Regions from separate parts of the Paraburkholderia largidicola genome, predicted to be linked through region 2. Evidence: predicted binding sites of a transcription regulator. Region 2 holds the regulator's gene; the other holds the start of a gene.
The links. Region 2 encodes FliA, which starts transcription of late flagellar genes. Its sites were predicted from a motif close to CTAAAGTTTNNNNNNNNNNNGCCGNTA; they were not measured.
Positions count from the first base shown of each region.

Region 1: PPGU16_RS35425 (flagellin domain-containing protein) is a predicted target of FliA. The motif match lies at 2,320-2,346, and genes of this name have one in related genera.

Region 1 is NZ_AP023176.1:1,497,166-1,513,228, forward strand. Features, by position in the region: gene PPGU16_RS35420 (GGDEF domain-containing protein) at 158-1,321, opposite strand; gene PPGU16_RS35425 (flagellin domain-containing protein) at 1,414-2,232, opposite strand; gene PPGU16_RS35430 (porin) at 2,470-3,621, opposite strand; gene PPGU16_RS35435 (FadR/GntR family transcriptional regulator) at 4,160-4,921, shown strand; gene PPGU16_RS35440 (aldehyde dehydrogenase (NADP(+))) at 4,997-6,580, opposite strand; gene garL (2-dehydro-3-deoxyglucarate aldolase) at 6,810-7,595, shown strand; gene PPGU16_RS35450 (2-hydroxy-3-oxopropionate reductase) at 7,647-8,540, shown strand; gene PPGU16_RS35455 (lactonase family protein) at 8,537-9,598, shown strand; gene gudD (glucarate dehydratase) at 9,697-11,037, shown strand; gene kdgD (5-dehydro-4-deoxyglucarate dehydratase) at 11,130-12,047, shown strand; gene PPGU16_RS35470 (D-2-hydroxyacid dehydrogenase) at 12,834-13,790, opposite strand; gene tkt (transketolase) at 13,817-15,793, opposite strand; gene PPGU16_RS35480 (TRAP transporter large permease) at 15,907-16,063, opposite strand, start outside.
Region 2 is NZ_AP023174.1:3,548,446-3,564,508, reverse strand. Features, by position in the region: gene flhF (flagellar biosynthesis GTPase FlhF) at 1-536, shown strand, start outside; gene PPGU16_RS15900 (nucleotide-binding protein) at 529-1,398, shown strand; gene PPGU16_RS15895 (RNA polymerase sigma factor FliA) at 1,421-2,155, shown strand; gene PPGU16_RS15890 (flagella synthesis protein FlgN) at 3,093-3,539, opposite strand; gene flgM (flagellar biosynthesis anti-sigma factor FlgM) at 3,638-3,973, opposite strand; gene flgA (flagellar basal body P-ring formation chaperone FlgA) at 4,079-5,350, opposite strand; gene PPGU16_RS15875 (flagellar basal body rod protein FlgB) at 5,593-6,084, shown strand; gene flgC (flagellar basal body rod protein FlgC) at 6,193-6,618, shown strand; gene PPGU16_RS15865 (flagellar hook assembly protein FlgD) at 6,630-7,346, shown strand; gene PPGU16_RS15860 (flagellar hook protein FlgE) at 7,380-8,888, shown strand; gene flgF (flagellar basal-body rod protein FlgF) at 8,911-9,669, shown strand; gene flgG (flagellar basal-body rod protein FlgG) at 9,722-10,510, shown strand; gene flgH (flagellar basal body L-ring protein FlgH) at 10,561-11,271, shown strand; gene PPGU16_RS15840 (flagellar basal body P-ring protein FlgI) at 11,274-12,461, shown strand; gene flgJ (flagellar assembly peptidoglycan hydrolase FlgJ) at 12,474-13,406, shown strand; gene PPGU16_RS15830 (flagellar brake protein) at 13,826-14,575, shown strand; gene flgK (flagellar hook-associated protein FlgK) at 15,493-16,063, shown strand, end outside.

The DNA.
Region 1 (16,063 bases), on a different replicon from region 2:
ATGTGTATCAGGTCGTAATTGCCGGATTATTGGATGCTTATTGCATATCGGAAAAATTAACTCAATCCCGAGAATGTGGATTTAACAATTCATTCGGACGATAGAGAAAAATCCTCAATGCCGGATCATTCGCCAATCTCATAGGCAGCAGTCGGGCCTAGATCAGAATCACATGATCGCTGAGCTGGACGCAATTGCGTCCGCCGCGCTTTGCGCTATACAGCGCTTCGTCGGCGTCACGCGCCAGTTGCTCGATGGTCGCGTCGCTTGCGGCCATGCACGCGACACCGATACTGCATGTATAGCCAGGCAGCGTCGCGTCGTCTTTCTGCGCAATGCGCTGACGGATACGCTCCGCGTGGTCCCTCGCCTCATCGGGACGCACGCGCGGCAGCAGCACGGCGAACTCCTCGCCGCCCCAGCGCGCGACGTGGCCCGGCGCCGGCAACATCTCTGCGACGCGCTTCGCGAAGTCGATCAGGATGCGATCGCCTGTTGCATGCCCATATGTGTCGTTCACCCGTTTGAAGTGATCGAGATCGATCAGCAGCAGCGACAGCAATCCGCCCGTGCGCATCGTCTTCTCGCGTTCCTGCTGATGCGCGCTCAGAAATGCGCGACGATTCAGCAGTCCCGTCAGCGGGTCCATGAACGACTGCTGTTCGAGGTGGTTGCGCAGCCGGTCCATCGCGACGAACAGCAAGCCAACCGTCACCGTCAGCGACATCAACGCGCCCGTAATCAGATAGATCTTCTGGATGAGGTCGGGAGCAAACAGGCCGGTGCTCGCCCACGCGGGCACGAACATCGACATGCCGCGCGCCGCCGTCGCGACGGTCTGCACCAGTTGCATCGAGCCGACGAAGATCGCCGTATTGCTGCCTTTGCCGAACCGCAGCATCGTGAAACTGTTCAAACCAAACGTCACCGTGAGAATGGCCGACATGCACAGCGTGCGTCCCGCCACAGAGGGATGCACCCACGTCATCCAGCTCATCGCGATCACGCCGATCACGAGCAGCAACGCCACGAAGCGGCGCGAAGGACGCAAGCCAAAAAACAGCTGGCTGCCGATCAGCCATAGCCCCGTGCCGAGTATCAGGCCGACGTTGGCGACGACAATCGAAAGCCAGTCGCCGATGCTGCCGCGCAACGCAAGCAGCATCGCCGACATCGACACGACCAGCGCACCCCACGCCCAATGCCCGACACCGCGAATGTTTGCCGGAAACCCGCGCCCCAGCGAAAACATGACGAGCGCCATCAAGCCTGGCATGACTGACGACATCAGAATGACGGTGCGAAGATCGAAGGCTGGCATACGGCTCCGGAGGCGGGCTCGCGATATGAAACTCATCCGTTTCACGTGCGCTGGCGAGAGAACCTCGCAATATACCTCAGCCCGCGCCTCAGTTAGTCCAGCAGTTTCAGCACGGTCTGCGGCATCGAGTTGGCTTGCGCCAGCACCGAGATGCCTGCCTGCTGCAGCACTTGCGCCTTCGACAGATTCGCCGTTTCGGTCGCGAAGTCCGCGTCGGTGATTTGCGAACGCGCGGAACTCATGTTCGTGGCTTGCGTGTTCGTCGTCGAGATGGCAGCCTGGAACGTGTTCTGCGTTGCGCCGAGCGTGGCCTGGAAGGTGTTGACGCTCGTGAGAACGCTGTCGATCGTGCTCATCGCGGCCTGCGCGCCCGATGCCGACGAAACCGACAGGCCGCTGATGCCGAGGCTGCTTGCATCCCATTTCTGCGAGCCGAAGTCGGCCGAGATCTGCTGGTTGTCGAATGCGCCGATCTGGAAGTTGATCGTACCAACGCCGTTCAGAACGGACTGGCCGTTGAAGGTGGTCTGTTGCGCGACGCGCGTGATTTCCGTCAGGCGGGTCGTCACTTCCGACTGCAGGTTCGCCAGCGCGTTCGAGTCGAGCGAGCCGTCGCCCGCTTCCACTGCGAGCTGGCGAATACGCTGCAGGTTACTGACGATCGATTGCAGCGCGCCGTTCGTCGTCTGCACCATCGAAATGCCGTTGTTCGCATTCGCCGCCCCTTGTGTCAGTGCATTGATCGACGCCGTTTGCGTCGTCGAAATCGCGAGACCGGCCGCATCGTCGGCTGCCGTATTCACGCGCTTGCCCGACGACAGACGGCTGATCGCCTGCGAGAGCGCGCTTTGCGAGCCCGACAGGTTGTTCTGCGCCGTCAGCGACATGATGTTGGTGTTGATGTTCAGCATTCGCTTCCTCGTTACTCAATAACTGCCATTAAAGACCTTCGCATCGCCGATGCATAAATGCGTGCATTCGTGGCGTTGCTTCTTTTCTAACGGTTCGATAAGGCCGAAATTAAGGGCGCAAAGCCTTTCATTCATGTCGTTTATGCTTACTTCAACTTTCTTACCGGATATTTTTAAAAGACATAAAAAAAACCCGCATGCCGAATGACGCATGCGGGCTTTGTCAGATGCAATACATCAGAACTTGTGGCGAATACCCACAATCGCGATCTCTTGCGTGCTCGTGCCGTTATAGCCGTACGAACCGATCGATGCCTGCGCCGCCTGCGTCGTGCCATCGGAGAGACGCTGCGTGCCGTTGGCGTGCTGATACGCTGCGACGGCGTAGAGGTCGGTGCGCTTCGACAGGTTGTAGTCCGCGCCCAGGCTGACCTGATGGTAATGCGCCGACGTATCGCCCGATGCAGCCGTATACGCGTAGCCCACGCCAGCGATCAAAGCAGGCGTTGCCTGGTACGCGACGAATGCCTTGCCGCTGTTGTACTTCTCGGTCGTCGAGAAGTTCGAGCTCGCGTCGGCCTTCAGTTGCGTGTTGCTGTACGACGCGCCCAGCGTCACCGAGCCGAGTACGTACTGGCCGCCCAGTTGCGCGATGCTGACCGATTTCGCGCTCACGTAACCGTCGTTGATGTGACTGTCGAAGATCGAGTCCGTCGTGCTGCTCGCCCAGCTGGTGCGCCCGCCCGTCGCGGAGTTGTTCGTTGCGCGCAGATAGCCTGCCGCCAGCGACAAACCGCCGACCGAGTACGTCGCCGCGCCGCTATACGTGTAGCCTTGTCCCGTCTGGCCAGCCACGCCGCTGAACGCATACAGGCCTTCGAACTGGAAGCCCGCGTAGTTCGGCGAGACATACTTGACGGCGTTCGACACGCGCGCGCTGTTGTCGTTGTTGTCGACGTCGCCCGGCGTCGCGAACGTGGAGCCGAAGTAGTTGTCGGCAGTGACGGCCTGCACCGTATCCGTAATCGGATCGTACTGACGGCCCAGCGTGACGGTGCCCCACTTGTCGCCCTCGAAGCCCACGTAAGCCTGGCGGCCGAACAGGCGCGAGCCCTGGCCCATCTTGCCCGTGCCGACGTCGAAGCCGCTTTCCAGTGCGAAGATCGTCTTCAGGCCGCCGCCGAGGTCTTCACTGCCCTTCAGGCCCCAGCGGTCGCCGCTGAGGTTGCCGTTGATCATGCCCGTCAGGTTGTTGTTCGAATCGGCGTTGTGCACGTAGCCGATGCCCGCATCGATGAGCCCGTAGAGCGTGACGCTGTTCTGTGCATGAGCCGCGATCGTCATCGAACTCAACGTGAATGCAACAGCCGCAATTGCAGTTCTTTTCATCTGTTCCTCTATCACTCGTTAAAAATGTATTGCGACCGCGAGAATACAGGCGCTTAAAAATAGATAAATTACTTGTTGGTTATATGCAACTGGTTAGCTATCCTGCCTTTTACAAAGTAAAAAAGGCCATGTGAATACACATAGCCGAAGCCCGGAATCATTATTCATCTGCGTGGAAAGAGAGAATATGAAGCGATTTCCAGACAGGCGCCAATCTAGGTGACGTGATTTTTGAAGTCAACGCGTGCAAGTCGATGACGCGTTTCCCAATCTTTCTTTCTTGCTGCGGGTAGTCGGATTGATTTCGCTGAACCAGCGTGTTGGCGGCTGCAGCGCGAGGGATGTTCAAGCGATGCCTTCGGCAGCATGCGCGAAAGCGTTGCGATGTCCGACAAGCCAGTCCGACCTATCCCGTTAATTCGTCCGACGCAAGGACGCAAGCGCTTCACAGCCGCCGCGGCTCGCAGGCTAAACCCGGCCTTTCGTTGTAGGACAACGTATAATGGAGATAAATCTCGAAAATCCCCAGGAGCGTTACATGGCCGCGTCTGCAGCACCAGGTTCGACCCCACGGCGGGTACGCGGGAGCCTCGCTGACCAGGTCGTCGCTTATGTCAACGAGCAGGTTGCCTCGCACGCGCTCAAGCCCGGCGATCAACTGCCGACGGAAACAACGCTGATGTCCTTGCTCGGTGTCAGCCGCACCGTCGTACGTGAAGCCATTTCGCGTCTGCAGGCCAATAGCGTGATCGAAACGCGCCACGGAATCGGCAGTTTCGTTCTGGAACCGCGCCGCGAGCCGCTTGGTCTTGACATGGTCCCTGCCACCACATTGAACGACGTGCTGTCAGTGCTGGAACTGCGCATCAGCCTCGAGACGGAATGCGCGGGGCTTGCCGCGCAGCGCGCGAGCGAACGCGATATCGCGAAGATTCGCTCGGCGCTCGATGCCGTCGAAGAAACGACCCGCGCCGGCGGCGACAGTACGGCCGCCGATCTGCGCTTTCATATTTCGATTGCGAACGCGACAGGCAACCGCTATTTCGTCGACATTCTCACGCAATTGGGGACGGCGCTGATTCCACGGCATCGCGTGGATTCGGCGGGGCTCGCGCAAAGCGATCCCAACGCCTATATGGCGCGAGTCAATCTCGAACACGAAAACATTCTCGATGCGATCGCGCGCAAAGACCCTGACGGTGCGCGCGCGGCGATGCGCATGCATCTGTCGAGCAGCCGCGAACGACTGCGCCGCGCCAGCGCGCAGGCGGAAGAAGCCGCGTCGACACGCGCGCTTTAAAGCACTGCATCGAATCAACGGGAAAGCGGCCAGCATGGCCGCTTTTTTCATTACAACGCCATTCGCGTCAGACGATCACGCGTTGACGATCTCCCCATCGCGACGACGCCAGAGTCCGAGTGGATTGCCGTCAGCCAGCGCATCGGGCAGCAGTTCTACCGGAAAATCCTGATAACACACAGGACGCAGAAAACGGTCGATCGACGTCGAACCGACCGACGTCACGCGGCTGTCGGCCGTTGCCGGGAACGGCCCGCCGTGCACCATCGCGTGACACACTTCGACGCCCGTCGGGAAACCGTTGACGAGCAGACGTCCCGCCTTGCGTTCCAGAATCGGCACCAGTTTCTTCGCGAGTTGCACATCGTCGCGATCCATTGCAATCGTGGCCGTCAGTTGCCCCGCGAAGTGCTCGGCGACTGCGAGCAACTCCCGCTCGTCCTTGCACCGCACGATCGTCGATGCGGGACCGAACACCTCGTCTTCCAGTTCGGCTTTTTTCAGAAAGACGGCGGCTTCGGTGACGAACAGTGCCGCGCGCGCCTGGGTCGGCCCTGTCGATTCGAGACCGTGCGCAACCGGCTCGACGCCTTCGATTGCAGCGAGTCTCGCCTCGCCCTCCTGATACGCGGCATGAATGCCCGACGTGAGCATCGTCTGCGCAGGCTTCTGATCGAGCGCCTGCGCCGCAGCTTGTGTGAATGCGCGCAATTCGGGGCCGTCGATACCGATCACCAGCCCAGGATTCGTGCAGAACTGCCCCGCGCCGAGCGCGAGCGAATCGACGAATCCCCGCGCGATCGTCCCGGCGCGCGCAGCCAGTGCAACGGGTAACAGAAACACGGGATTGATGCTGCTCATTTCCGCGTAGACGGGAATCGGCTCGGGACGATTCGCCGCGACCTTCATCAGCGACGTGCCGCCCGCGCGCGAACCCGTGAAGCCAACCGCCTTGATGGCCGGATGCGCGACGAGTGCCTCGCCGACCGTGCTGCCCGCCCCGACGATCATCGAGAACACGCCTTCGGGCAGGTTCATGTCTGCCGCCACGCGCTGAATGACGCGCCCGACCATCTCCGATGTCCCGAGATGAGCACGATGCGCCTTGACGACGACCGGACATCCGGCGGCCAGCGCTGCCGCCGTGTCGCCGCCCGCCACCGAGAACGCAAGCGGAAAATTGCTTGCGCCGAACACGGCCACCGGCCCAACGGGAATCTTCTGCATGCGCAGATCCGGGCGCGGCAAGGGCTTGCGCTCGGGCAACGGCGAATCGAGCGTCGCCGCGAGCCATTGGCCCGCGCGCACTTCATTGGCGAACAGCTTCAATTGCCCCGTCGTCCGTGCGCGCTCGCCTTCCAGCCGCGCCTTCGGCAGCCCGGATTCGGCGTGCGCGCGTTCGATCAACGCATCGCCGAGCGCCGTGATGCCGTCCGCGATCCGCTCGAGAAACTCGGCCCGCAGCGAAAGCGGAAGATGCCGGTAGGTGTCGAAAGCCTGCGGCGCCAGTTCGCAGGCACGCGAGACGTCTTCGACCGTACCGCTGCCGAATACAGGTGTGTCGATCTCCTCGCCCGTCGATGGATTGAATGCGCGCAGCGCCCTGTCCGCGCCATGAACCGCCTGCCGTCCGATCAGCATGTCACCCGTCAATTGCACGATGTCTCTTCTCCATTTGGCTGGTTTAACATCGGTCATCGTACAACATACGCCGACGCTGACGCAATGACCACCTTCACCGGCGCGGCGCTTGCCACAAGCTTTCAGGGTTTACCATTCTTTCTCGCGGTCAACTGACAACGTATCTTGTGTTCAGACGTCCTATGACATACCATAGTTCGCAAGACGTACTTTGCCGGGCGGGCAGCGCCCGTCCCAGGAGATCGAGATGGCTTCGTCGTCACCGTATCAACCGTTACCGAACGGCTTTCGCGCCGCCGTCAAAAACCGCGAGCGCCTGATCGGCTGCTGGGCGTCGCTGGCCAGCCCGATCACGACCGAACTGCTCGGCACCGTGGGCTTCGACTGGATCCTGCTCGACGCCGAGCACGCGCCCAATGACGAACTCACGCTGATACCGCAACTGATGGCCCTGAAAGACAGCCGCTCGGCACCCATCGTGCGGCCGCCGTCCAACGACAACGTCATCATCAAGCGCATGCTCGACGCGGGCTTCTTCAACTTCCTGATCCCGTTCGTCGACAGCGCAGACGATGCGCGCCGCGCCGTGGCCGCGACCCGCTACCCGCCGCACGGCATTCGCGGCGTGTCGGTGGGCCAGCGCGGAAATCGATATGGTGCGGTGACGGACTATCTGCAGGTGGTCAACGACAACATCTGCGTCATCGTGCAGATCGAGAGCCGCGCGGCCGTCGCTGCAATCGACGAGATTCTCGCGGTCGATGGCGTCGACGGTGTTTTCATCGGCCCTTCCGACCTCGCCGCCGCGCATGGCCAACTGGGCAACGCCGGTCACGCCGATGTTCAGCAGGCCATCGCCCATGTCTTCGACCGCGCGAAAGCCGCGGGCAAGCCGTCCGGCATCCTCGCGCACGTGCAGCAGGACGCCGAGCGCTATCTCGGCATGGGTGCCACACTGGTCTCCGTGTGCGCCGACATGGGCCTGTTGCGCAGCGGCGCGCTCAATGTCCGCCAGCACTTCATGCCGGCCTGATCGGCCTGAACTCACGGCCGTCACCTCACATCACATTATCGGGAGTAGCGAATGCAAACAGCAGGCTTCATCGGACTCGGCATCATGGGCAAGCCCATGGCAGCTAATCTCCGCAAGAACGGCGTCGATCTCACGGCCTTCACGCGCAGCGGCGTGCCCGACGAACTGACGCAAGCGGGCGTGACGGCATCCGCTAGCCCCGCGGATGTCGCGGCGAAAGCGGACGTGATCTTCATCATGGTGCCGGACACGCCGGACGTCGAGCGCGTGCTGTTCGGCGAGAACGGCGTCGCGAGCAAGCTGCACCAGGGGCAGATCGTCGTCGACATGAGCTCGATCTCGCCCATCGCCACGCGCGACTTCGCGGCACGCGTGCGCGAGAAAGGCGCGGACTATCTCGACGCGCCCGTATCGGGCGGCGAGGTCGGCGCGAAGGCCGCTTCGCTGACCATCATGGTCGGCGGCGCGCAAGCCACGTTCGACAAGGTCAAGCCGCTGTTCGACATGATGGGCAAGAACGTGTCGCTGATCGGCGAAGTGGGCGCGGGCCAGATCTGCAAGGTGGCGAACCAGGTGATCGTCGCCGCGACGATCGAGGCCGTTGGCGAAGCGCTGCTGCTGGCATCGAAGGCCGGCGTCGACGCGGAGAAAGTGCGCAAGGCATTGATGGGCGGCTTCGCTTCGTCGCGCATTCTCGAAGTGCACGGCGAGCGCATGACCAAGCGCACGTTCGATCCAGGCTTCCGCATCGAACTGCATCAGAAAGACTTGAACCTCGCGCTATCCACGGCGCAAGCGCTCGGCGTTTCGCTGCCGAACACGGCCACCTGCCAGGCGCTGTTCAATGCCTGTGCGGCGCACGGCGGCAAGGCGTGGGACCACTCGGGCATGGTGCGCGCGCTTGAATATCTCGCCGACCACGAAATCGGGCAACAGCAGACATGACGTTTTTTGCAATCGTCTCGAACGCGGAGGATGGCGATCTCGCCGTATTCCGCGTCGATGGATCGACGGGCGGCATCGAACCCGTCGCGCGCCATCCGGCCGGCGACACCGTGATGCCGCTCGCTCTCTCGGCCGATGGCCGCGTGCTGCATGCCGCCACCCGCGGCGCGCAACGGAGCATCGTCACGTATTCGGTCGATCCGCACACGGGCGGTCTCACGCATCTGCGTACCGCGTCGATCGAGCCGAGTCTTGCGTATCTGTCGCTGACGCCGTCGGACGACTGGTTGCTCGGCGCGTCGTACGGCGAGTCGTCCGTGAGCCTGTATCCCGCCAGCCCATTGGACAGTACTGAAATCAGGCCGCGCCAGGTGGTCGAAGGCTTCGTGCATGCGCACGCAGTGATCGCGTCGGCGGATGGCCGCTTCGCGTATGCGACGTCGCTTGGCTCCGACACGGTGTTCTGTTTTTCGATCGTCCGCGAGGCGAACGACGCAGCGCTCGAACTCGTGCAGAAGGTGCCCGTGGAAGCAGGCTTCGGTCCGCGTCATCTGCGCTTGTCGCCGGATGAAAAAACGCTGTATGTATCGAGCGAATTTCGCGCGACCGTCGCCGTGTTTTCGCGCGATGACGAAACGGGCGCGTTGTCGGCCCGCAGCGTGTCGCCGCGCGCCCCGTCGCTCGCGCATCTGAACGACGGCTGCTTGCGCACTGCGCAAATCGACGCGGCGACAGCCGCGACGCTCGTCTGGGGCGCCGATATCCAGCTGACACCCGATGGCCGCTTCGTCTACGTCGCCGAGCGCACGTCGAGCCGTCTGATCGCCTACCGCGCGACCCGCGAAGGCTCGCTCGAATACGCCGGATTCACCGATACGGAAGCGCAACCGCGCGGCTTCAGGATCGACCCGTCGGGCCGCTTCCTCGTCGCGTGCGGCGAGAGGTCCGCGCAGGTCGTCGTGTACGCGATCGACGCCGACTCAGGTGCCCTCTCCGCCGTCTCGCGCTGCGAAGGCGGACGCGGCGCGAACTGGGTCGAGATCGTCATGCAGACGTAGCGGTTCACGCATGACGCGGCAGCGCGCGAACCTCTTTCATTGAATTCCACAGGCCCATCACAGGCCACTTTTGGGACCCAACCCCAGGACCGACTCACATGTCTACGATTACCCAAGGCGCCCCAACCGTCACCGAATTGCGCGTCGTCCCCGTTGCCGGCCGCGACAGCATGCTGATGAACCTGAGCGGCGCGCACGGCCCGTTCTTCACGCGCAACATCGTGATTCTGCGCGACAGCGCGGGCAACACCGGCGTGGGCGAAGTGCCGGGCGGCGAGAACATCCGCAAGACGATCGACGATGCGCGTCCGTTCGTAGTCGGTCAGTCGATCGGGAATCTGCAGGCGGTGCTCAACAAGGTGCGCAAGCAGTTTGCCGATCGCGACGCGGGCGGCCGCGGCTTGCAGACCTTCGATCTGCGCACCACGATCCACGCCGTGACGGCGCTCGAAGCGGCCTTCCTCGACCTGCTCGGCCAGCACCTGGGCGTGCCTGTCGCGGCGTTGCTCGGCGAAGGCCAGCAGCGCGACGAAGTCGAAATGCTCGGCTATCTGTTCTACATCGGCGACCGAAAGAAGACGGACCTGCCGTACGCGAGCGGCGCCGAAGGACGCGACGACTGGGAGCGTCTGCGCACGGAAGAAGCGCTGACGCCGGAAACCGTCGTGCGTCTGGCCGAAGCCGCGCAGGCGCGTTACGGCTTCAACGATTTCAAGCTCAAGGGCGGCGTGCTCGCGGGCGATGCCGAAATCGAAGCGGTGACGGCACTCGCCGAACGCTTCCCTGAAGCGCGCGTGACGCTCGATCCGAACGGCGCCTGGTCGCTTGCCGAGGCGATCCGCCTGTGCCGCGACCAGCACGACGTGCTCGCATACGCGGAAGATCCGTGCGGCGCGGAAAACGGCTACTCGGGCCGCGAAGTGATGGCGGAGTTCCGCCGCGCGACGGGCCTGCCGACGGCCACCAACATGATTGCCACCGACTGGCGCCAGATGGGCCACGCCATCCAGTTGCAATCGGTCGACATTCCGCTTGCCGACCCGCACTTCTGGACGATGCAGGGCTCGGTGCGCGTCGCGCAGATGTGCAACGACTGGGGCCTCACGTGGGGCTCGCATTCGAACAATCACTTCGACGTTTCGCTCGCGATGTTCACGCATGTCGCGGCAGCGGCGCCGGGCAAGATCACCGCAATCGACACGCACTGGATCTGGCAGGACGGCCAGTATCTGACGCGCGATCCGCTGCAGATCGTCGGCGGCAAGGTGAAGGTGCCGACCAGGCCGGGCCTTGGCGTCGAACTCGACATGGACGCGCTCGAAAAGGCACACGCGCTGTATCAGCAGCACGGACTCGGCGCGCGCGACGATGGCGTCGCGATGCAGTACCTGATCCCGAACTGGAAGTTCGACAACAAGCGCCCTTGCCTCGTTCGCTGATTCTTCTGGCGACTGGAACCATTCCGGAACGACGCGGCCTGCGTGGCCGCCACTCCTTCAACACTGACTGACACACCCAAGCGAACTCAAACATGACCACGCCACAAGAACTCAAAGCGATCGTATCCGAAGGCCTTCTGTCGTTCCCCGTCACCGATTTCGACCGCAACGGCGACTTTCGTCCCGACACGTATGCCGCGCGCCTGGAGTGGCTTGCACCGTATGGCGCGACTGCGCTCTTCGCTGCGGGCGGCACGGGCGAGTTCTTCTCGCTGACGAAGTCGGAGTATTCGAATGTGATACGCACTGCGACGGAGACCTGCAAGGGCAAGGTACCGATTCTGGCGGGCGCGGGCGGCCCGACGCGTGTCGCGATCGAATATGCGCAGGAAGCGGAGCGCAATGGCGCGCAAGGTGTGCTGCTGATGCCGCACTATCTGACAGAGGCGTCGCAGGAAGGGATCGCCGCGCACGTCGAGCAGGTGTGCAAGGCGGTGAAGAACATGGGCGTGATCGTGTATAACCGTGCCAATTCGAAGCTCGGTGCTGATTCGCTGGAGCGGCTCGCGGACAAGTGTCCGAACCTGATCGGGTTCAAGGATGGCGTGGGCGATATCGAGAGCATGGTGACCATTCGGCGTCGCATGGGCGATCGGTTCTCTTATCTTGGTGGTCTGCCGACGGCTGAAGTTTATGCCGCTGCTTATAAGGCACTGGGCGTGCCCGTTTATTCTTCTGCTGTGTTTAATTTCATTCCTAAGACGGCGATGGAGTTTTATCGCGCGATTGCTGCGGATGATCATGTCACTACGGGCAAGTTGCTGGATGAGTTCTTTTTGCCTTATCTGGCGATTCGGAATCGGCGGCAAGGTTATGCGGTGAGTATCGTTAAGGCTGGGGCCAAGCTCGTTGGTCATGATGCTGGGCCGGTGCGGGCGCCTCTCATCGATCTGAATGAAGACGAGCTCGCGCAGCTCGATGTGCTTATCAAGAAGCTTGGAGCGCAGTAGGTTTTTTTTCGTCTGCGACGCTGGGGGGATTTGCCTTTTTGCGGTGGTGCCAGTGCTGGTTGGTTTGCTTATTCTTTCGCTGGCATCCGCGTTATGACTTACCCCTTCACGCGTTGCCCCTGTGCGGGGCGGCACCTACTTTTCTTTGCCGCCGCAAAGAAAAGTAGGCAAAAGAAAACGGCTCACACCGCCAGTTCTTGTGTTTGCCTGAGGGCCCCCACAGGTTCTTACGCTTCACACGGCAACGTTCCTGTTCGCGTTCGTTGCCAGCGCTCTTGCAGTGCGCCTCACCCGCGTCACACACCGGCACTACAGCACGCCGCGCCAGACAGTCCGCCGCCGCCCAGGTGGCAAACTGTGTGTAGGTCGTAGTACCTCATACGCCTCGCTCCGGACCGCCTGCGCACGCGTCCCACGTTGTCAGAGCGCCAAGCTACACGACGCGACAACCTACACACAGTTTGCCACCTGGGCTGCAGAAACCATTCGCTGCCGCGAGCCCTTGTGTGGGTGTCTGAAGCGGGTGAGGCATGTGTTCGAAGCGTTAGCAACGAGCGCCGACAGAGATGTTGCCGTGTGAAGCGTAAGAACCTGTGGGGGCCCTCAGGCAGGAACAAGCACTGGCGGTGTGAGCCGCTTTCTTTTGCCTACTTTTCTTTGCGGCGGCAAAGAAAAGTAGGTGCCGCCCCGCACAGGGGCAACGCGTGAAGCACCGATAACAAAACGCGGATGCCAGCGAAAAACCGAAAACACCCCCAGCGTCGCAGACAAGAAAAAAGCCTCGCGCTACACCACAACATTCACCGGCGCGCCAGCAACAAACCTCGCGATGTTATCCATCAACTGATCCGCCAGCGCCTGCTGCGCCTCATCCGATGCCCACGCCACATGCGGCGTGACAATGACGTTGGGCCGCTTCGCGATATGCATCAGCGGATTATCATCGGCAGGCGGCTCGCCAGACAGCACATCGAACCCAATCCCGCTGATCAACCCTTCATCGAGCGCGCGCACCAGCGCATCCTCATCGACCAGCACACCGCGGGCGGTATTAATAATGAGCGGCTTGCGCCGCATAGCGCGAAACTCCGCCATCGAGAGCATGCCCCGCGTCTGCGGCGTCAACGGACTATGAATCGTGATGATGTCACTCGTCGCAAGCACTTCATCCCACGGCGTATAAAGCGGACCCAGCCCCTCGCGGCCCTTATGCGCCGCAAACAGCGCCCGCATCCCAAACGCCTTGCCGATCTCGGCAACCCGCTGCCCAAGCACGCCTTCGCCAATGATCCCGAGCGTCATGCCGCCGAGATCATGTATCGCATGATTGAAGAAACAGAACTGCCCGGACTTCTGCCATTCGCCATTCAACACGTCGTCGCGATACGCGATCAGATTGCGCCGCAACGCGAGCATCAATGCGAAAGTATGCTCCGGCACGGTGTTCACCGCGTAGCCGCGAATGTTCGACACGTGGATGCCGTGCTTCTCGCACGCATCCTTGTCGACGCAGTCGGTCCCTGTCGCGGCGACGGCCACGAGTTTCAGCGACGGCAAGCGGGCGAGCGTATCGGCCGTGAGCGGCACCTTGTTCGTGATGGCGATGGTCGCGCCTTCCAGACGCGAGGCGACCTGGTCCGCCTGGGTATGGTCGTACTCGATGAACTCGTGTTCGAATGACGGCCGCGTGAGCCGGATTTGTGGCGCGAGTGTCGCGCGGTCGAGAAAGACGATCTTCTGCATGCTGGTTCCTGTTGATGTCTGATCGGTCAGAAATGACGCCTGACTTCCGCGACGATATGCGCGGGCGTAATGCCGAAGTGCTCGTACAACGCTTCTGCCGGACCCGACGCGCCAAATCCCGTCATGCCGACAAAGCCGCTGCGCTCGCCGAGATAGCGGTCCCAGCCGAATCGCACGGCCGCCTCGACGCCGACGCGCACCGTGTCCACGCCTAGCACCGCGCGGCGATACGCGTGGTCCTGTTCGTCGAACAGTTCCCAGCAGGGCAACGAGACGACGGCAGTCGGAATGCCTTCCTGTTGCAGGCGTTCGCGCGCCGCAACCGCCAGCGCGACTTCCGAACCCGTCGCGAGCAAGGTGACAGCGCGCTTGCCGCCTTCGGCTTCAGCGAGCACGTAGCCGCCGAGTGCGCACAGGTTGTCCGCGCTCAAACGCGTGCGCACGAGCGGCAAGGTCTGTCGGGCGAACACCATCGTGCTCGGGCCGCTGCGATGCTCGTACGCGAGCGCCCAGCATTCGGCGGCTTCGACGGCATCGGCGGGACGGAACACGCGCATGTTCGGCATGGCGCGCAACGAGGCGAGTATCTCCACCGGCTGGTGCGTCGGCCCGTTCTTGCCGACGCCAATCGAATCGTGGCTGAACACGAATTTCACGGGCAAACCCATCAGCGCAGCCATCCGCATCGCGGGACGCTCGTAGTCGGCGAACGCGAGATAGGTGACGGCCAGCGGAATCACGCCGCCGTGCGCGGCCATGCCGTTCGCCATCGAGCCCATCACGTGCTCGCGCACGCCGCAATGCACGTATGCGCCGCTGCGATCTTCGGCGGTGAAGGCGTGCAGGCTGCGCTTGTGGCTCGTCGGCGCTTCGAGGTCCGCGCAACCGACCATGCGCTCGGGCAGTTGCGCGAGCAGATCGTTGATCTCGGCGGAAATCATGATGCCCGCCTGGCCTTCGCCTTTTTCGATGACCTGCTTCTTGTAGTCGTCCAGCACGCGCTGCCAGCCTTCGGGCAGGCGGCCCGCCTGGATGCGCTCGAACTCGTCGCGTGCGTCATCGGGCAACGCGGCAAGACGTTCGTGCCACGCGAGGTATTCGCGTTCGCTGCGTCGGCCTGCTGCGCGCCATTCGTCGAGCACGTCGCGCGGAATCTCGAACGATGCGTGCGGCCAGTCCAGTTCGTTGCGCGCCGCGTTGGCATCGGCTTCGAACAGCTTGCCGCTGTGACCGCCGCGTTGTCCTTGCAGACGCGCGATGCCGCGCGCGATCACCGTGCGGCAGGCGAGCATCGACGGGCGCGGATCGCACTTCGCTTCTGCGAGTGCGGTGGCGAGCGCGTCGAGATCGTGGCCGTCGACTTCGATCACATGCCAGCCGGCGACGCGAAAACGTTCGCTCACGTCTTCGCTGATCGACAGCGTGGTACTGCCGTCGTCGGTGATGCGGTTGTCGTCCCAGCAGAGGATCAGCTTGCCGAGCTTCAGATGCCCGGCAAGCGAAATCATTTCCTGACCGACGCCTTCCTGCAGGCAGCCATCGCCGACGAACGCATAGGTGTGATGGTTGACGATTGCATCGCCGAATTTCGCGTTCAGATACGCTTCGGCGACGGCCATGCCGAACGCGTTCGCGATGCCTTGCCCGAGCGGCCCGGTCGTGACTTCGATGCCGGCGGCCGTATTGAACTCGGGATGCCCCTCGCAATGCGAGCCCATGTCGCGGAACGAGCGGATCTGATCGATGCCGAACTGCGCGTAACCCGTCAGATGCAGCAGCGCATAGAGCAGCATCGAGCCATGTCCGTTCGACAAAACGAAGCGGTCGCGGTCGGGCCATTGCGGATCGGCGGGATTGAACTTCAGGTGCTGCGTGAACAGGGCCGTCGCGATCTCGGCCATGCCGAGCGGCACGCCCTGATGGCCTTCGCCGGCGCGCACGATGGCGTCGATGGCCAGAAAGCGGATCGCGTTGGCAAGCGGTCGCGTTTCGACCGACGGCATGAGTGCGGACATGACTTCTCCTTGCCGCTGCGCGCATCGCGCGGCGGCTATCGCAGGTTGGACAGAGTGAAAAAGAAGCGCGCTGCGTTCTGCTAGGGACGCAGCGCAATGCGTCAGTGCAGGAACCCGATCGAGATCCACGGCACGGCGGCGACGACGATCAGACCGACGATCAGCGCGGCGATATAGCCGACGATCGGCTTCATGCCCTCGTCGGGATGAATGCGGCTCACCGCGCACGCCGAGTAGTAACCGACGCCGAACGGCGGC
Region 2 (16,063 bases):
TTCTGGGCGTGTCGGTGCATGCCGTGAAGGACAGCGCCGACCTGCAACTGGCGCTCTCGGAACTGCGCAACAAACATATCGTGCTGATCGACACGATCGGCATGAGCCAGCGCGACCGTCTGGTTTCGGATCAGATCGCGATGCTGTGCCGCGCCGGTCAGCCTGTGCAGCGCCTGCTGCTGCTGAACGCGACGAGCCACGGCGACACGCTGAACGAAGTCGTGCAGGCCTATCAGAACGCGCCGGACCAGCAGCCGCTCGCCGGCTGCATCCTGACCAAGCTCGACGAAGCGACCAACCTGGGCAGCGTGCTCGATACGGTGATCCGCTACAAGCTGCCCGTGCACTACGTGTCGACGGGACAGAAGGTGCCGGAGAACCTGTACGTCGCGACGAAGAAATTCCTCATCAAGAGCGCCTTCTGCATTCCGCGCGAGAACTCGCCTTTCGTCCCGCAGGACGAGGACGTGCCGGCGCTGCTGTCGGCCCTGTCGGCCCGTTCGACCGCCGATCTGCACGAGGTTCGCTTTGGATAAATTCGTGCTGGACCAGGCTGAAGGACTGCGGCGTTTGCTTGCGCGCTCCGGCTCGCGGGTCATAGCGGTCGCAGGTGGCTCGCACGGCGTAGGCGTGACGACGACGGTGGTGAACCTCGCCGCGGCGCTCGCCGAGCAAGGCAAGGATGTGCTCGTCATCGACGAAAGTCTTGGCGAGCGTTCGGTGAGCGCCATGCTGGGCGGCGTGCGCAACGTGGGCAATGTCGCTGCCGTGATGCGCGGCGAGATGACGCTCGACGAAGCGGCCGGACGGCATTCGCTGGGCTTCGCGGTGCTCAATGCGTCGCGCGGCAATCGCGACAGCTGCACGCGCGAGCAGATGAGCGTGGTGCTGAGCGGACCGGCAGATGTGGTGCTGATCGATGCGCAGGTGGACCGAGAAGGCTCGCTGTCGGCGCTCGCGATGCAGTCGCACGACGTGATGGTGGTGACGCGCGTTGCGGCGCAGGCGATCACCGATGCGTATGCGTGCATGAAGCGCCTGCACTTCGCGCATGCGATCGCGCAGTTCCGCGTGCTCGTGAATCACGTGCAGAGCGTGGCCGATGCGCATACCGCGTTTGAGAACCTGGCGGGCGTGGCGGGGCGTTATCTCGCTGTGTCGCTTGAAGATGCCGGCTGCGTTGCAGCCGATCCTTTGATGGCGCGAGCCATGGAGTTGTCGCGTTGTGTCGTCGATGCTTTCCCATCGGCACCTGCTGCGCGTGATTTCCGTCATATCGCAGCCGAACTGCAGTACTGGCCGATGCGGCCAGCGATTTCGTCACGGACGCATGGCGTGCCGCCGACGACCGTAACAGCGGCGCAATTCGCCGATCAACCGTCAGCGCAGCACGCGTGAAGGCAAGGACAAGGGGAGCACGATGTACAACGCTCAAGGAAAAATTTCGCAAGCCGAGGTTCTGACGAAGTACGCACCGCTGGTGCGCCGTCTCGGTTTGCAGCTCGTGGCGAAGATGCCGGCAAGCGTCGATCTCGACGATCTGATTCAGGCGGGCATGATTGGTCTGCTGGACGCGGCGAGCCGCTACAAGGAAGACCAGGGCGCGCAGTTCGAGACGTACGCGAGCCAGCGGATTCGCGGCGCGATGCTCGACGAGCTGCGCAGTAACGACTGGTTGCCGCGGAGCTTGCGGCGGACGTCGCGCGAGGTCGAATCGGCCGTGCATCAGGTTGAGCAGTCGCTCGGGCGCTCGGCGAGCGAGACGGAGATTGCTGAGCATCTGAAGATGCCGCTCGATGAGTATCAGTCGATGTTGCAGGATCTGCACGGCAGTCAGTTGATCTATTACGAAGACTTCGATCGATCGGCCGATGATGAGCCGTTTCTGGATCGGTACTGCGTTGATCATTCTGATCCGTTGTCGGCATTGCTGGATGAGTCGCTGCGCGGGGCTTTGGTTGAGGCGATTGACCGGTTGCCCGAGCGGGAGAAGCTTTTGATGTCTCTCTATTACGAGCGTGGGCTGAATTTGCGGGAGATCGGCGCGGTGATGGAGGTCAGCGAGTCGCGGGTTTGTCAGTTGCATTCGCAGGCCGTTGCACGGCTTAGGACTCGCTTGCGCGAGCAGGCATGGGCTTCTGCCGAAACTAGCTAATGCGCTTTTGATTTTTGCCCTGCGGGCTGCTGGTTTTTTTGCTTCCTCTTTTTCTTCTTCGAGAGCCGATCTTTTATAGGTCGGCTTTTGTTTTTTGGGTTGTCTGCGGCGCTGGGTGGTTTTTTTGGCCTTTTCGCTGGCATCCACGATTTGTTAGCGTGCTTCAAGCGTCGCCCCTGTGCGGGGCGGCACCTACTTTTCTTTGCCGCCGCAAAGAAAAGTAGGCAAAAGAAAGCGGCTCACACCGCCAGTTCTTGTATTTGCCTGAGGGCCTCCACAGGTTCTTACACTTCACACGACAACCACGTGATCCACGTTCGTTGCCAGCGCTCTTGCAGTGCGCCTCACCCGCTTCACGCTCCCGCAATACAGCACGCCGTGCCAGATAGTCCACGGCCGCCCAGGTGGCAAACTGTGTGTAGGTTGTCGCGTCATATAGCTTGGCGCTCTTACATGGTGGAGCGTGTGCGCTTTCGGTCCGAAGTGAGGCGTGTGGAGTACTACGGCCTACACACAGTTTGCCACCTGGGCGGCGCATACCGTACGCTGCCGCTGGCCCGACTACGGATGTTTGAAGCGGGTGAGGCGCTTATTCGAAGCGTTGGCAACGAGCACTGACTGGGGCACTGCCGTGTGAGGGATGGGGACGTTGGGGGCCCGTGAATAGGAACACGGGCTGGCGGTGTGAGCCGCTTTCTTTTGCCTACTTTTCTTTGCGGCGGCAAAGAAAAGTAGGTGCCGCCCCGCACAGGGGCAACGCTTGCGAACCAGAAGCAAATCGCGGATGCCAGCGCAAACGCACAGCAAACCACCCAGCGTCGCAGACAAGCAAAAACCAAAACCAAAAACCAAAAAGCCGATACTCTCAACGAGCACCGGCCAAGTAAAAACCAAAAAAAACGGGGATAAAGAAGGGGGAGAACCCCTTCAAAAAAACTCACATTCCAAACGCTGGAACCCGCCCATCGGGCCCATACAACGCGCCTCGCTCGGGCCCAACAGCCACGTTCAGAGCGGCGAGCGCCCGCCGGTTGTACTCCATGCGAGTACGAATCAAAGCACCATTGGTCGTATTGAACCGCCGAGCCCGCTCAACAGCCTTCTGCAACAAAGACCACTGCGTCGCCAGACGAGAATCAGCAGCAACAGCCAGCTCCATCCCCTTCCATCCCGCCGGATACCCCAACTCAGCGAGTTGCGAATCTCGCGCCTTCTCCAGCGTGGAGAGCCGCTCCACCAGCTCCATCTTCTTTTCGACGATGGGCGGCAGCGTGTCGATGGGATGCACCGTGGTCAGCGCCCTCTCCTCGGCAGCGAGGACAGAAGCAAACAGCTCCACAGCGGAATATTCGTCGATGACGGTGGCAAGCAGGGCGTCTTTCATCACAAAGCAACTCGCTAGGCACCGGCTCGCGCAACACGCAAACCGGATTTGTCACAAATACCGCCCGGCACACGCCGCACCGTCCATCGGTGCGTCCATCAGTTGCCGGACGACTGGCTCTTCTTCTGCAACAGGTCGCGCGCCGTCGCCAGCACGCCATCGGCGATCTTGCCGGAGTCGATCGTCAACGTACCGTTTTTGATCGCCTGCTTGATCGACTCGACATGCGCCGTGTCGATATCCGACGAACCGGCGCTCGCGAGGCTGTGCAAATGCGACGACAGCCCCGACAGATTCACATTGGCGTCGCCCGACGCGCCCGTGGCCGTCGACGTACCTGCGCCGCCCGTCGTGGCGGCGTCGCCTTGCTGCGTGCGCTGCAGCCCGTCTTTCAACGTCTGCAGGCCTGAATGGGTAGTGGAATCAACTTTCACGATTGGCTTCCTGAACGATTTGAATGAATTAACGGCATTCACCCATCGAACTTTAGGTCAATCGATCCGACACGTTTTTCAAGTTGTAACCACCGGTAACACCCGTCAGAGCTGGATCACGACGGTTCCGCCGTCCTTCACGATGCCCTGGATGATCTGCCCATTCGCCGTCTTCACCCGCACCGGCTGGCCCGGCGACGCGTTGTTCATCGCGCTGCCTTCCGACGAAATCGCAAAACCGTCACCCTGCGCTACCACCTTCACCGATTGACCGATCGTCACCGAGTCCGCGCTCTTCAGCATGTCCCGGCGCAGCGGCAGCCCCGCCGACACCCGCATCAGCGACACCGAACCGACAGCCTGCGCCGGATCGGTGATGACGGCTTGCGGCAGCAGCGTCAGGTCGCCATCGCGGGCGATGAGGTCGGCGGCGGACAGCAGCTCGCCCGGCGCAATCGAGCGCGAAGCGAGAAAGTAGGTCGCGTGGATCGACACCTTGGCCTGCAGATACAGCGTCCACGGATGCTCGCCCGAGCAGCGCACGCCGACCGTCGTGCGGCCCCAGACGCGCGCGCCCGTCGGCAGGAACGGTTCGAGCGTCGTGCACGCGGCAAGGCCGCGCGGAAACACCGTCGCGACGGTGATGTCGACCTTGCCCGGCAATCCCGCCGACTGCTGTTGCAAATACGCAAGCGCGGCGCGGCGGATCGCTTCGCCGTCCTGCTGTCCGGCCGGTACGGGCGCCGCCGGTTGCGCGGCGGCCTGAGCCTGAGCCTGAGTCTGCGCGGCAGCAGGCGGCACCGCGGCCGCGGCGCGCAACTGCGCCGCTGCGGCAGTGCCGGTAGCGGGATTCACCGCAATCGGCTGAACACCCGCCGTCGGTCGCGCTGCGGCCTGAGCCGGCGCGACCACGACGGGCATCACCTGACGCGATGCCGGTTGCAGGCTGACGCGCATCATGCCCGGCGCACCCGCATTCACAATCCTGTTGGCAGGCGCGGCGGCAACACCTTGCTGCGCCGACGTCTCACCCGCGCCCGGAATCACGATCGCGCCATCCGCATGCGCGGCTTTCGCGAAACGGTCCGCCTCGTCGCGAGGATTCGCGGCGAGCGTTGCAGGCGCAACCATCGGCGCCGGCACACTCGCGCGCGGTGCTGCGGCGGGCGCAGGCGTGTTGATCCGCTCCGCCAGTGCCTGCAGATCGGCGGGGTTCTTCTCGCCGGGTCCGGCAATGACGATCGGTCCGTTGTTCTCTTGCGCATGCGCAATGGATGCGGCCGCGCAAGCGCTGACCAGCGCCATCGCCGACAGCGTCCGGGCAGCACGCGCGCCCGGACGGCGAGCATCGCGTGAAGCGGTGACGGGCAAGGGCATGGTCTGACTCCTTCATTGATGCATAGGTACGAATCGCATTCTAGAGATCGCGCCTCCCGTGCAAACGGTGAATAGAGGCGTCCTTCCCCGGCTATTCGTCCGATTAAGACTTGCGCACCGCCCGCACAATTCACCACATGCAAAAAGGCCATCCCGGCCAACGCAGTCGAAACGCTTCTTACCGAACAAGGCGAATCGTCGGCGCGAAACGGGAAGCCACGGACCGTTCCACGGAGAACCCAATGCTGGACAAACTCGATGCCGAATTTGCCTTTGGCCGCCAGGCGCTCGATGTGCGCGCCTATCGGCAGGAACTGCTGTCGTCGAATATCGCGAACTCCGATACGCCTGGCTACAAGGCGCGCGATGTCGACTTCGCTTCGTCGCTCGCGGGCGCGCTGAAGAAAAGCGGCGGCTCGACGGCGGGCGCCTCGAACAACGCGCCGCTCGCGATGACGCAGCCGGCGGGTGTGTCGCAAGGCATGTCGATGGCCGCGACGGAGCCGGGCCACATGACGGGCAAGGCGCGCCTCATTCCGACAGGCGGTCCGGCCGACGACTTCGGCAAGGTGGGCTACCGCATTCCGTCGCAGCCTTCGCTCGACGGCAACACGGTCGATCTCGACGCCGAGCGCGTGCAGTTCGCCGACAACTCGCTGCACTTCGAGTCCGGCATGACGGTGCTGTCGCAACAGATCAAGTCGATGCTGTCGGCGATCACGTCGAACGGTTAACGACATGGCGCCGCCTTCCATATAGAGGGCAGCGCGCTGGATCAACGCTAAAAACCAACAACGCTACGGGATTAGACGCCGGTGCGCCGGCAAGAGAGGTCGAAAGCCATGCCATCCCTGATGAACATTTTCAACGTCGCCGGTTCGGCGATGTCCGCGCAAGCACAACGCCTGAACGTGACTGCGTCGAACCTCGCGAACGCCGACAGTACGACGGGCCCGGACGGCAAGCCGTACAAGGCGAAGCAGGTCGTGTTCGCCGTCAATCCGATCGGCGGCGCGCGCACGGGCTCGGGCCAGCAGGTCGGCGGCGTGCAGGTGACGGGCGTCATCGACGACCCGACGCCCATGAAGACGTCCTACGACCCGGGCAACCCGGCCGCTGACGCAAACGGTTACGTCCAGATGCCGAACGTCGACCCGGTGCAGGAAATGGTCAACATGATTTCGGCCTCGCGCTCTTACCAGGCCAACGTCGAAACGCTCAACACCGCGAAACAGCTGATGCTGAAGACGCTCACGATCGGAACCTGAGGAGAGTTTCCTTGACTACGCAATCCACAATCGGCAACAACGGCGCGACTGTTTCGCAGACGTTGCTCGATACGATGAACGGCACGAGCAGTGCGTCGTCGTCATCGAGCTCGTCGTCCAGCGCGACGTCGGGCAGCGACCTGCAGAACACGTTCTTGCAGCTGCTCATCGCGCAGATGAAGAACCAGGACCCGACCAACCCGATGGACAGCTCGCAGATGACCTCGCAGTTGGCCCAGATCAATACGGTGACGGGTATCGCGCAGCTGAACACGTCGCTGACGTCGCTCGCCACGCAACTGACGACGAACCAGCAGACCCAGGCCGCGAGCCTCATCAGCGCCACGGTGCTCGCCCCGGGCGACAGTTTCTCGGTGGCATCGGGCAAGGCAACGGGCTTCGGCGTCACGCTCGCGAACGACGCGACGGACGTGCAGGTCACGGTCAAGAACTCGGCCGGCCAGATCGTCAACACGATCGACCTCGGCAAGCAGTCGGCAGGCACGATTCCGATCGGCTGGACGCCCGTCGACACGGCCGGCAACGCGCTGCCCGACGGCACCTACACGTTCACCGCGAGCAGCACGACGGCAAACGGCACGGCTTCGCCGGCCACGCTGTCGGCGGCCACGGTGCAGGGCGTCATCAAGCAGCCGGACGGCACGCCGGGCCTCGTCCTCTCTAACGGCAAGACGGTCGGCCTGACGTCGGTCGCCGCCATCATCTAAACGCATTCAGCTTCAGCAGATACGGAGACCGTCATGGGTTACCAGCAAGGATTGAGCGGACTGGCAGGCGCATCGAGCGACCTCGACGTCATCGGCAACAACATCGCCAACGCGAATACCGTCGGCTTCAAGCAAGGTGCGGCGCAGTTCGCGGACATGTACGCGAACTCGGTCGCCACGGCCGTCAACAACCAGATCGGCATTGGCACGCGCATGTCGGAAGTCGAGCAGAACTTCTCGCAAGGCACGATCACGAACGACGACATCGCGCTGCACGTCGCCATCAACGGCAACGGCTTCTTCCAGATGTCGAACAACGGCTCGGTGACATACTCGCGCAACGGCGTGTTCCAGCTCGACAAGAACGGCTACATCGTCAACGCCGACGGCCTGAAGCTGATGGGCTACGCGGCGAACGCGAACGGCGTCGTCAACACGGCGGGCACGGTGCCGCTGCAGGTGCCGACGGCCAATATTCCGCCGACGGCCACCAAGGGCATCACGGCTGGCCTGAACCTGAACGCGCAGGACAAGCTCGCGCTGGGCACGCCTACCGCGACCTTCGCCGGGACCAACACGGGCACGTTGACGAACAACGGCGTGTCGATCACGGACGGAACGCAGGGCACGAACGCCAACACGTACACGGTCACCTTCACCAGCCCGACGGCCTACACGGTGACGGGCAGCGACGGCTCGAGCGTAACGGGCACGTACTCCGCCAACTCGCCGATCAAGCTCGGCAACGGCGAAACGATCACGCTTGCCGGCACGCCGGCCACGGGCGACGCGGTAACGGTCACGCCGACGCCGCTCGCTTTCGACCCGAACAACAGCGCGACGTACACCTACTCGACGTCGGTGCCCGTCTATGACTCGCTGGGCGGCAAGCAGCAGGTCGACATGTACTTCGTGAAGACGGCGGCCGGTTCGTGGGACGTGTATGCAGGCAAGGACGGCAGCGTCCCGACCACCAAGATCGGCACCGCGAAGTTCGACACGTCGGGCAATCTGGTCAGCACGCTCGATGCATCGGGCAACCCGACCTCGACGCTGTTCGCATTCAACTTCTCGATCCCGAACTCGGACGGCTCGGCAACGCCGCAAGGTCTGACGCTGAACATCGCCGGCACGACGCAGTTCGGCAGCAAGGACGGTGTCAACTCGCTGACGCAAGACGGTTTCGCGGCGGGTCAGCTGACGAGCTTCTCGGTCGGCGCCGACGGCATCATCACGGGCAACTACTCGAACAACCAGACGGCGGCGCTCGGCCAGGTCGCACTGGCGACGTTCGCGAACCAGAACGGCCTGATCAACCTCGGCAACAACGAATTTCAGGCAACGGCAGCTTCTGGCGTCGCAGTGATCGCGGCGCCGGGTTCGACGAACCACGGCGTGCTGCAAGGCGGCGCGACGGAAAACTCGAACGTCGACCTGACGAGCGAGCTGGTGAACCTGATCACGGCGCAACGCGATTACCAGGCGAATGCGCAGACGATCAAGACCCAGCAGGCCGTCGACCAGACGCTGATCAACCTGTAATAGCTGACGCACCGACACCATCATGGACCGGCTCATATACACCGCGATGTCGGGCGCGACCCAGGCGCTCGAACAGCAGGCCGTGGTCGCGAACAACCTCGCGAACACCTCGACCACGGGCTTCAAGGCCCAGCTCGCGACGTTCCGCGCCGTGCCGATGGCGTTCGGCGACGGCAGCACGATTCAGGACGACACCACGCGCACTTTCGTGCTGTCGTCGACGCCGGGCGCGGACTACACGCCCGGCCCGATCCAGCAGACGGGCAACCCGCTCGACGTCGCAATCCAGGGCCCGGGCTGGCTGTCGGTGCTGACGCCCGACGGCCAGGAAGCGTACACGCGCGCAGGCAACCTGCACGTCGACGAAAACGGCCAGCTCGTGAATGCCAGCAACATGCCCGTGGTGGGCGGCGGCGGCCCCGTGTCGATTCCGCCCGGCGCGCAGGTGACGATCGGCAAGGACGGCACGGTAACGGCGCTGATGCCGGGCGACCCTGCCACGACGATCGCGCTCGTCGATCAGCTGAAGCTGGTGAATCCCGCGCCTGGCGCGCTCACACGCGGCAATGACGGGCTCTTTCACACGAGCGACGGCAATCCCGCCGATGCCGATCCCGCTGTGGTCGTGACGGCAGGGGCACTCGAAGGCAGCAACGTGAACCCGGTGTCGGCGATGGTCTCGATGATCACCAACGCCCGCCAGTTCCAGATGCAGACCAAGATGATCGAGTCCGCTGACCAGAACGAACAGTCGGCCAACAAGCTGCTGAACTTCAGCTAATCCCGACGCAGATTTTACGGAACGCAGAACGCGCTTCCACGGAGAGAAACAAGTGAACCGCTCACTCTATATCGCCGCCACGGGCATGAATGCGCAACAGGCGCAGATGGACACGATCTCGAACAACCTCGCGAACGTCAGCACGAACGGCTTCAAGGGCTCGCGCGCCGTGTTCGAAGATCTGCTGTATCAGACGATCCGCCAGCCGGGCGCGAACTCGACGCAGCAGACCGAATTGCCGTCGGGCATCCAGCTCGGCACGGGCGTGCAACAGGTTGCGACCGAACGTCTGTACACGCAGGGCAACCTGCAGCAGACGGGCAACTCGAAGGACGTCGCGATCAACGGCCAGGGCTTCTTCCAGGTGCAGATGCCGGATGGCACGACCGCGTACACGCGCGACGGCTCGTTCCAGACCAACTCGCAGGGCCAGCTCGTCACGTCGAGCGGCTATCAGGTGCTTCCCGCGATCACGATTCCGCAGAACGCGACGTCGCTCACGATCGGCAGCGACGGCGTGGTGTCGGTGACGACGGCAGGCTCGACGGCGACGACGCAGATCGGCTCGTTGCAGATCGCCACGTTCATCAACCCGACGGGTCTCGATGCGAAGGGCGAAAACCTGTTCCAGGAAACGACCTCGTCGGGCACGCCGAACGTCGCGACGCCGGGTCTGAACGGCGCCGGCACGCTGAATCAGGGCTATGTCGAAGCGTCGAACGTGAACGTCGTGCAGGAACTGGTGAACATGATCCAGACGCAGCGCGCGTACGAAATCAACAGCAAGGCCGTGACGACCTCCGACCAGATGCTGCAGACGCTCAGCCAGATGCCGGTTTAAGCAGGCTGATCGCAAGGCTGAAAGTCGGAAACACTTAGGCGGTAACCAAGATGTCGCACCTCATTCGAACCCAGATTCCTCTGCGCCGCACGCGAGCAGCATCGATGCTCGCCTGCGCTGGCGTGCTCGCAGCCGCGCTCGGCGGCTGCGCGCTCGTGCCGAGGGAGCCGATCACCCAGCAACCGATGACGGCCGTGCCGCCGCCGCCGCCGTCGCTGCAGACGCCCGGCTCGATCTACAACCCGGGTTACGCTGGCCGGCCGCTGTTCGAAGACCAGCGTCCGCGCAATGTCGGCGACATCCTGACCATCGTCATCTCCGAAAACATCAACGCGACGAAGTCTTCGGGTGCGAACACGAACCGCAACGGCGAGACCAAGTTCGGCGTGCCGACGGCAGGCTTTCTCGGCGGTCTGTTCGGCAAGGTGAACCTCGACGCGACGGGCGCCAACACGTTCAAGGCGACGGGCGGCGCCAATGCGTCGAACACGTTCAGCGGCGTGATCACCGTCACGGTGATCGGCGTACAGCCGAACGGCAATCTGCTCGTGAGCGGCGAAAAGCAGATGCTGATCAACCAGGGCAACGAATTCGTGCGTTTCTCGGGTGTCGTCAACCCGAACACGATCAGCAGCCTGAACGCGGTTTACTCGACCCAGGTCGCGGACGCGAAGATCGAATACTCAGCCAAAGGCTATATCAACGAATCCCAGGACATGAGCTGGCTGCAACGCTTCTTCCTCAACGTCGCGCCGTTCTGATCATGCGTACCTTCTCTTTTCTCCGCCTGACGTCCGTTTCCGGGTTCGCCGCTCGCGCGTTCGCCGTGGTTGCGCTCGCGTGCGCCGCGCTGCCCGTGACGACGCACGTCGCTCATGCGGAACGCCTGAAGGACCTCGTGCAGATCCAGGGCGTGCGTGACAACCCGCTGATCGGCTATGGCCTCGTCGTCGGTCTCGACGGCACGGGCGACCAGACCACGCAGACGCCGTTCACGACGCAGACGCTCGCGAACATGCTCGCGAACCTCGGCATCTCGATCAACAACCAGCAGGCGGGTTCGAACTCCAGCAACAATTCGCTCTCCAGCATGCAGCTGAAGAACGTCGCAGCCGTGATGGTGACGGCGTCGCTGCCCGCGTTCGCGCGGCCCGGCGAAGCGCTCGACGTGACCGTCTCGTCGCTCGGCAACGCCAAGAGCCTGCGCGGCGGCACGCTGCTGCTCACGCCGCTCAAGGGCGCGGACGGCCAGGTCTATGCGCTTGCGCAGGGCAACATGGCCGTCGGCGGCGCAGGTGCCAGCGCGAACGGCAGCAAGGTGCAGGTGAACCAGCTTGCGGCGGGCCGCATCGCGGGCGGTGCGATCGTCGAACGCTCGGTGCCGACTACGATTTCGCAGGCGGGCACGATGCAGCTCGACCTGAACGACATGGACTACGACACGACGCAGCGCATCACGTCGGCGATCAACAACACCTTTGGCTTCGGCACGGCGGTCGCGCTCGACGGCCGCACGATCCAGTTGCGCGCGCCGACCGATCCGGCGCAGCAGGTGCAGTTCATGGCGCAGTTGCAGAACCTCGATGTGAAGCCCGCGCAGGCTGCCGCGAAGGTGATCCTGAACGCGCGCACCGGCTCGATCGTGATGAACCAGATGGTGACGTTGCAGACTTGCGCGGTGGCGCACGGCAACCTGTCGGTGATCGTCAACACGCAGCCGGTGGTGAGCCAGCCGGGCGCGTTCTCGAACGGTCAGACGGTCGTTGCGCAGCAGTCGCAGATCGCGCTGAAGCAGGACAACGGCGCGCTCAAGATGGTGAGCGCGGGCGCGAACCTCGCGGACGTCGTGAAGGCGCTCAACGCGCTCGGCGCGACGCCCGCCGATCTGATGTCGATTCTCCAGGCGATGAAGGCAGCGGGTGCGCTGCGAGCCGATCTCGAGATCATCTAAGGAACAACCAGAATGAACTCCGACACGACGCGCAACGCCGCAAACGATCTGACCAATCGCTTCGCGCTCGACACGCAGGGCTTCGACGCGATGCGCGCGCAGGCAGCGGCGAATCCGCGCGAGGCGATGAAGTCGGCGGCCAAGCAGTTCGACGCCGTCTTTACGCAGATGATGCTGAAGAGCATGCGTGACGCGACGCCGTCCGACGGTCCGTTCGACTCGCACGACACGGCCACCTTCACGTCGATGATGGACCAGCAGCTCTCGCAGCAGATGTCGTCGAAAGGCATTGGCGTCGCCGACGCGATGCTCAAGCAGTTGATGCGCAACTCCGGCATGTCCCCCGACGATACGAACGCGGGCAACAACGTCGCGTTGAATGCGCTGGCGAAGGCGTACTCGAACCCGGCGAACAACGGCGCACTGAAGATGGGCCGCGGCTATTCGGCGAACAGCGCGTTGACGCCGGCCGTGCGTGGCGACGGCTCGTCGGACAAGGTGGATGCCTTCGTCGACAAGCTCGCTGCGCCGGCGCAGGCGGCGAGCGCCGCGACGGGCATTCCGGCGCGCTTCATCATCGGCCAGGCCGCGCTCGAATCGGGCTGGGGCAAGCGCGAGATCCGCAAGACGGACGGCACGACGAGCCACAACATCTTCGGCATCAAGGCCACCGACGACTGGAACGGCAAGACTGTCGCGACGGTCACGACCGAGTACATCAACGGCCGCCCGCAACGCGTGGTCGAGAAATTCCGTGCGTACGATTCGTACGAGGAAGCGATGACCGACTACGCGAGCTTCCTGAAGTCGAACCCGCGTTATGCGCAGGTGATCAATTCGTCGCGCGACGTGAACGGCTTTGCGCAGGGCATGCAGCGCGCCGGTTACGCGACCGATCCGCACTACGCGAAGAAGCTGATTTCGATCATGCAAAAAATGGTGTGACGCGCGCAGGCGTGGCGCGAGCCGCGCCCGTTTCCGTTACGCGTCGTAGTTACGCGGCGCTTCAAAAGCATCATGCCGGCGACGGGGCCATGTCGCAGAATCAGACGGACGGGCTGGCCGCCGGGTGCGGTTGGCTCGAGCCGCTTTTCTTCCAGTTCTTGTCTTTTGCCACTTTCGGGCCGCGAGCAGATTTCGCGTATCCTGTCTTCGTTGCGGTGTCAAACGTTTGCGGAAAATATTTCGTAAAACCGGTCTAAACTTTGGGCCGACGCTGCCGCTAAACAGTCAGACCCGATACCGGAATGGTGCGAAGAATTCCGGACCCACGCGTGTTTCGCGACGTATGCAGGCCGTGCCGAGCACCGGCCGGCGGTGCTTTCGCGACGTGCCCGCAAGAACGAAGAGAAATTGGCAAGGCCATGAATACCACCCAGTCGAATGGTGACAACCGCGAGATGGAAGGCGTCGACTTCGGCCGCCGCAATCCGCTTGAGATCGGTGTGCAACTGCGCAATCTGCTCAATCGCGGCGATTTTCTGACCGTGCAGTACAAGGGCGGCCAGCTCGTGACGAAGATCCTCGAAGTGGACGTGCGAGAGCGCACCTTCACGTTCGACTGGGGCGCGCTTGCCGAGCAGAACCGTGGGCTGCTGACTTCGCCCGAGGGCCATTTCCATGCGACGCCCGACGGCGTGCGCGTCCATTTCGTCACGCAGACGCCGCGTGAAACGACGTTCGAAGGGCGGCCTTCGTTCGAGGCCGATTTCCCTGAGGTTTTGTATTACGTGCAGCGGCGTGAGTATTTCCGCGTCGATGCGCCGTTGCTGGATCCGTATATTTGCCGCGGGCGCTTGCCGGATGGGGAAGGGTTCCGGTTCGAAGTGCAGGATCTGTCGCTGGGCGGCATGGCGATGCGTACCAGCGATGAGCGTGTGTCCACGCTCGAGCATGGGGTTCAGTTGCTGGATACCGAAGTGATTCTTGGGTCGCTGGGGACGTTGCAGCTCGATCTGGAATTGATGTCGAATCGGGCGGTGGATCTGCCTAACGGCACGCAGCGTTATACGCTGGGGTTTCGGTTTTTGTCCCTGCCGGGGAATGCTGAGAATACGCTGCAGCGGTTGATTACTCAGTTGGAAATGAAACGGCGGTCGTTGGCCAGGGTTTAAGGTTTAAGGTTTTTGGTTTGCTGTCTGCGACGCTGGGTGGTCTGCTTGCGTTTTCGCTGGCATCCGCGATTTGTTAGCGTGCTTCACGCGTTGCCCCTGTGCGGGGCGGCACCTACTTTTCTTTGCCGCCGCAAAGAAAAGTAGGCAAAAGAAAGCGGCTCACACCGCCAGTGCGTGTGTTTGCCTGAGGGCCCCCACAGGGTCTTACGCTTCAAACGGTAACGCGCCAGTCCGCGCCCGTTGCCAACGTCCTCTCAGTACGCCTCACCCACTTCACGCACCCGCATCACAGCGTGCCATGCCAGATAGTCCACGGCCGCCCAGGTGGCAAACTGTGTGTAGGCCCTTGGTGCTTCACACGCCCCACTCCGGACCGATAACGCACGCGCTCCACCCTGTAAGAGCGCTACCCTTTACGACGCGACAACCTACACACAGTTTGCCACCTGGGCGGCACATATCATTCGCTGCCGCTGGCCGTTGTACGGGTGCCTGAAGCGGGTGAGGCGCTCATTCAGAGCGTTGGCAACGAGCACCGACCAGGGCACTGCTGTGTGAAATGTGGGAACGTTGGGGGCCCGTGGATAAGAACACGTGCTGGCGGTGTGAGCCGCTTTCTTTTGCCTACTTTTCTTTGCGGCGGCAAAGAAAAGTAGGTGCCGCCCCGCACAGGGGCAACGCATGCAGACCAATAACATCGAGCGGATGCCAGCGAAAAAGCAAAAACAACACGCCCTTCGTCGAAGACAAAATCAAAACCCCATCCAGCGCTCCGCGCAATAAAAAAACTGGGGCGCTCCGCGCAAAAAAGCCCTTCCCGCCCTCAATCTTCCCGCCAGAACGCCGATATACAAATTGTTCGGTCAACCTGGCGGTGCCCCACGCACCGCCCCTTACGCCGTCTTTCAGGATGACGCATGTCGAGTAACCTTTTTAGCATCGGCCTTAGTGGACTCAACGCAGCCCAATGGGGCCTGACGACTACGGGTCAGAACATCTCCAACCAGGCGACGCCTGGCTATTCCGTCGAGCGTCCCGTCTACTCGGAATCGAGCGGACAGTACACGGGCTCCGGCTATCTCGGCAGCGGCGTGTCGACTACGACCATCCAGCGCCAGTACAGCCAGTACCTGACGACCGAGCTGAACAACGCGCAGTCGCAGTCCGGTTCGCTCAACACGTACTACAACCTGATCGCGCAGCTCAACAATATGGTCGGCAATCCGACCTCGGGCATTTCGAGCGCGATCACGTCGTACTTCACCGGAATGCAGAACGTCGCGAACGATGCGTCGAATCCCGCGATGCGCCAAAGCGCCATCAGCACCGCGCAATCGTTGGCGGACCAGATCAACGCGGCAGGCGACCAGTACGACCAGCTGCGCACCAGCGTCAACACGCAGATCGGCGACACGGTCAAGCAGATCAACACGTACAGCGCGCAAATCGCGCAACTGAATTCGCAGATCCAGTCGCTGAGCGCTCAAG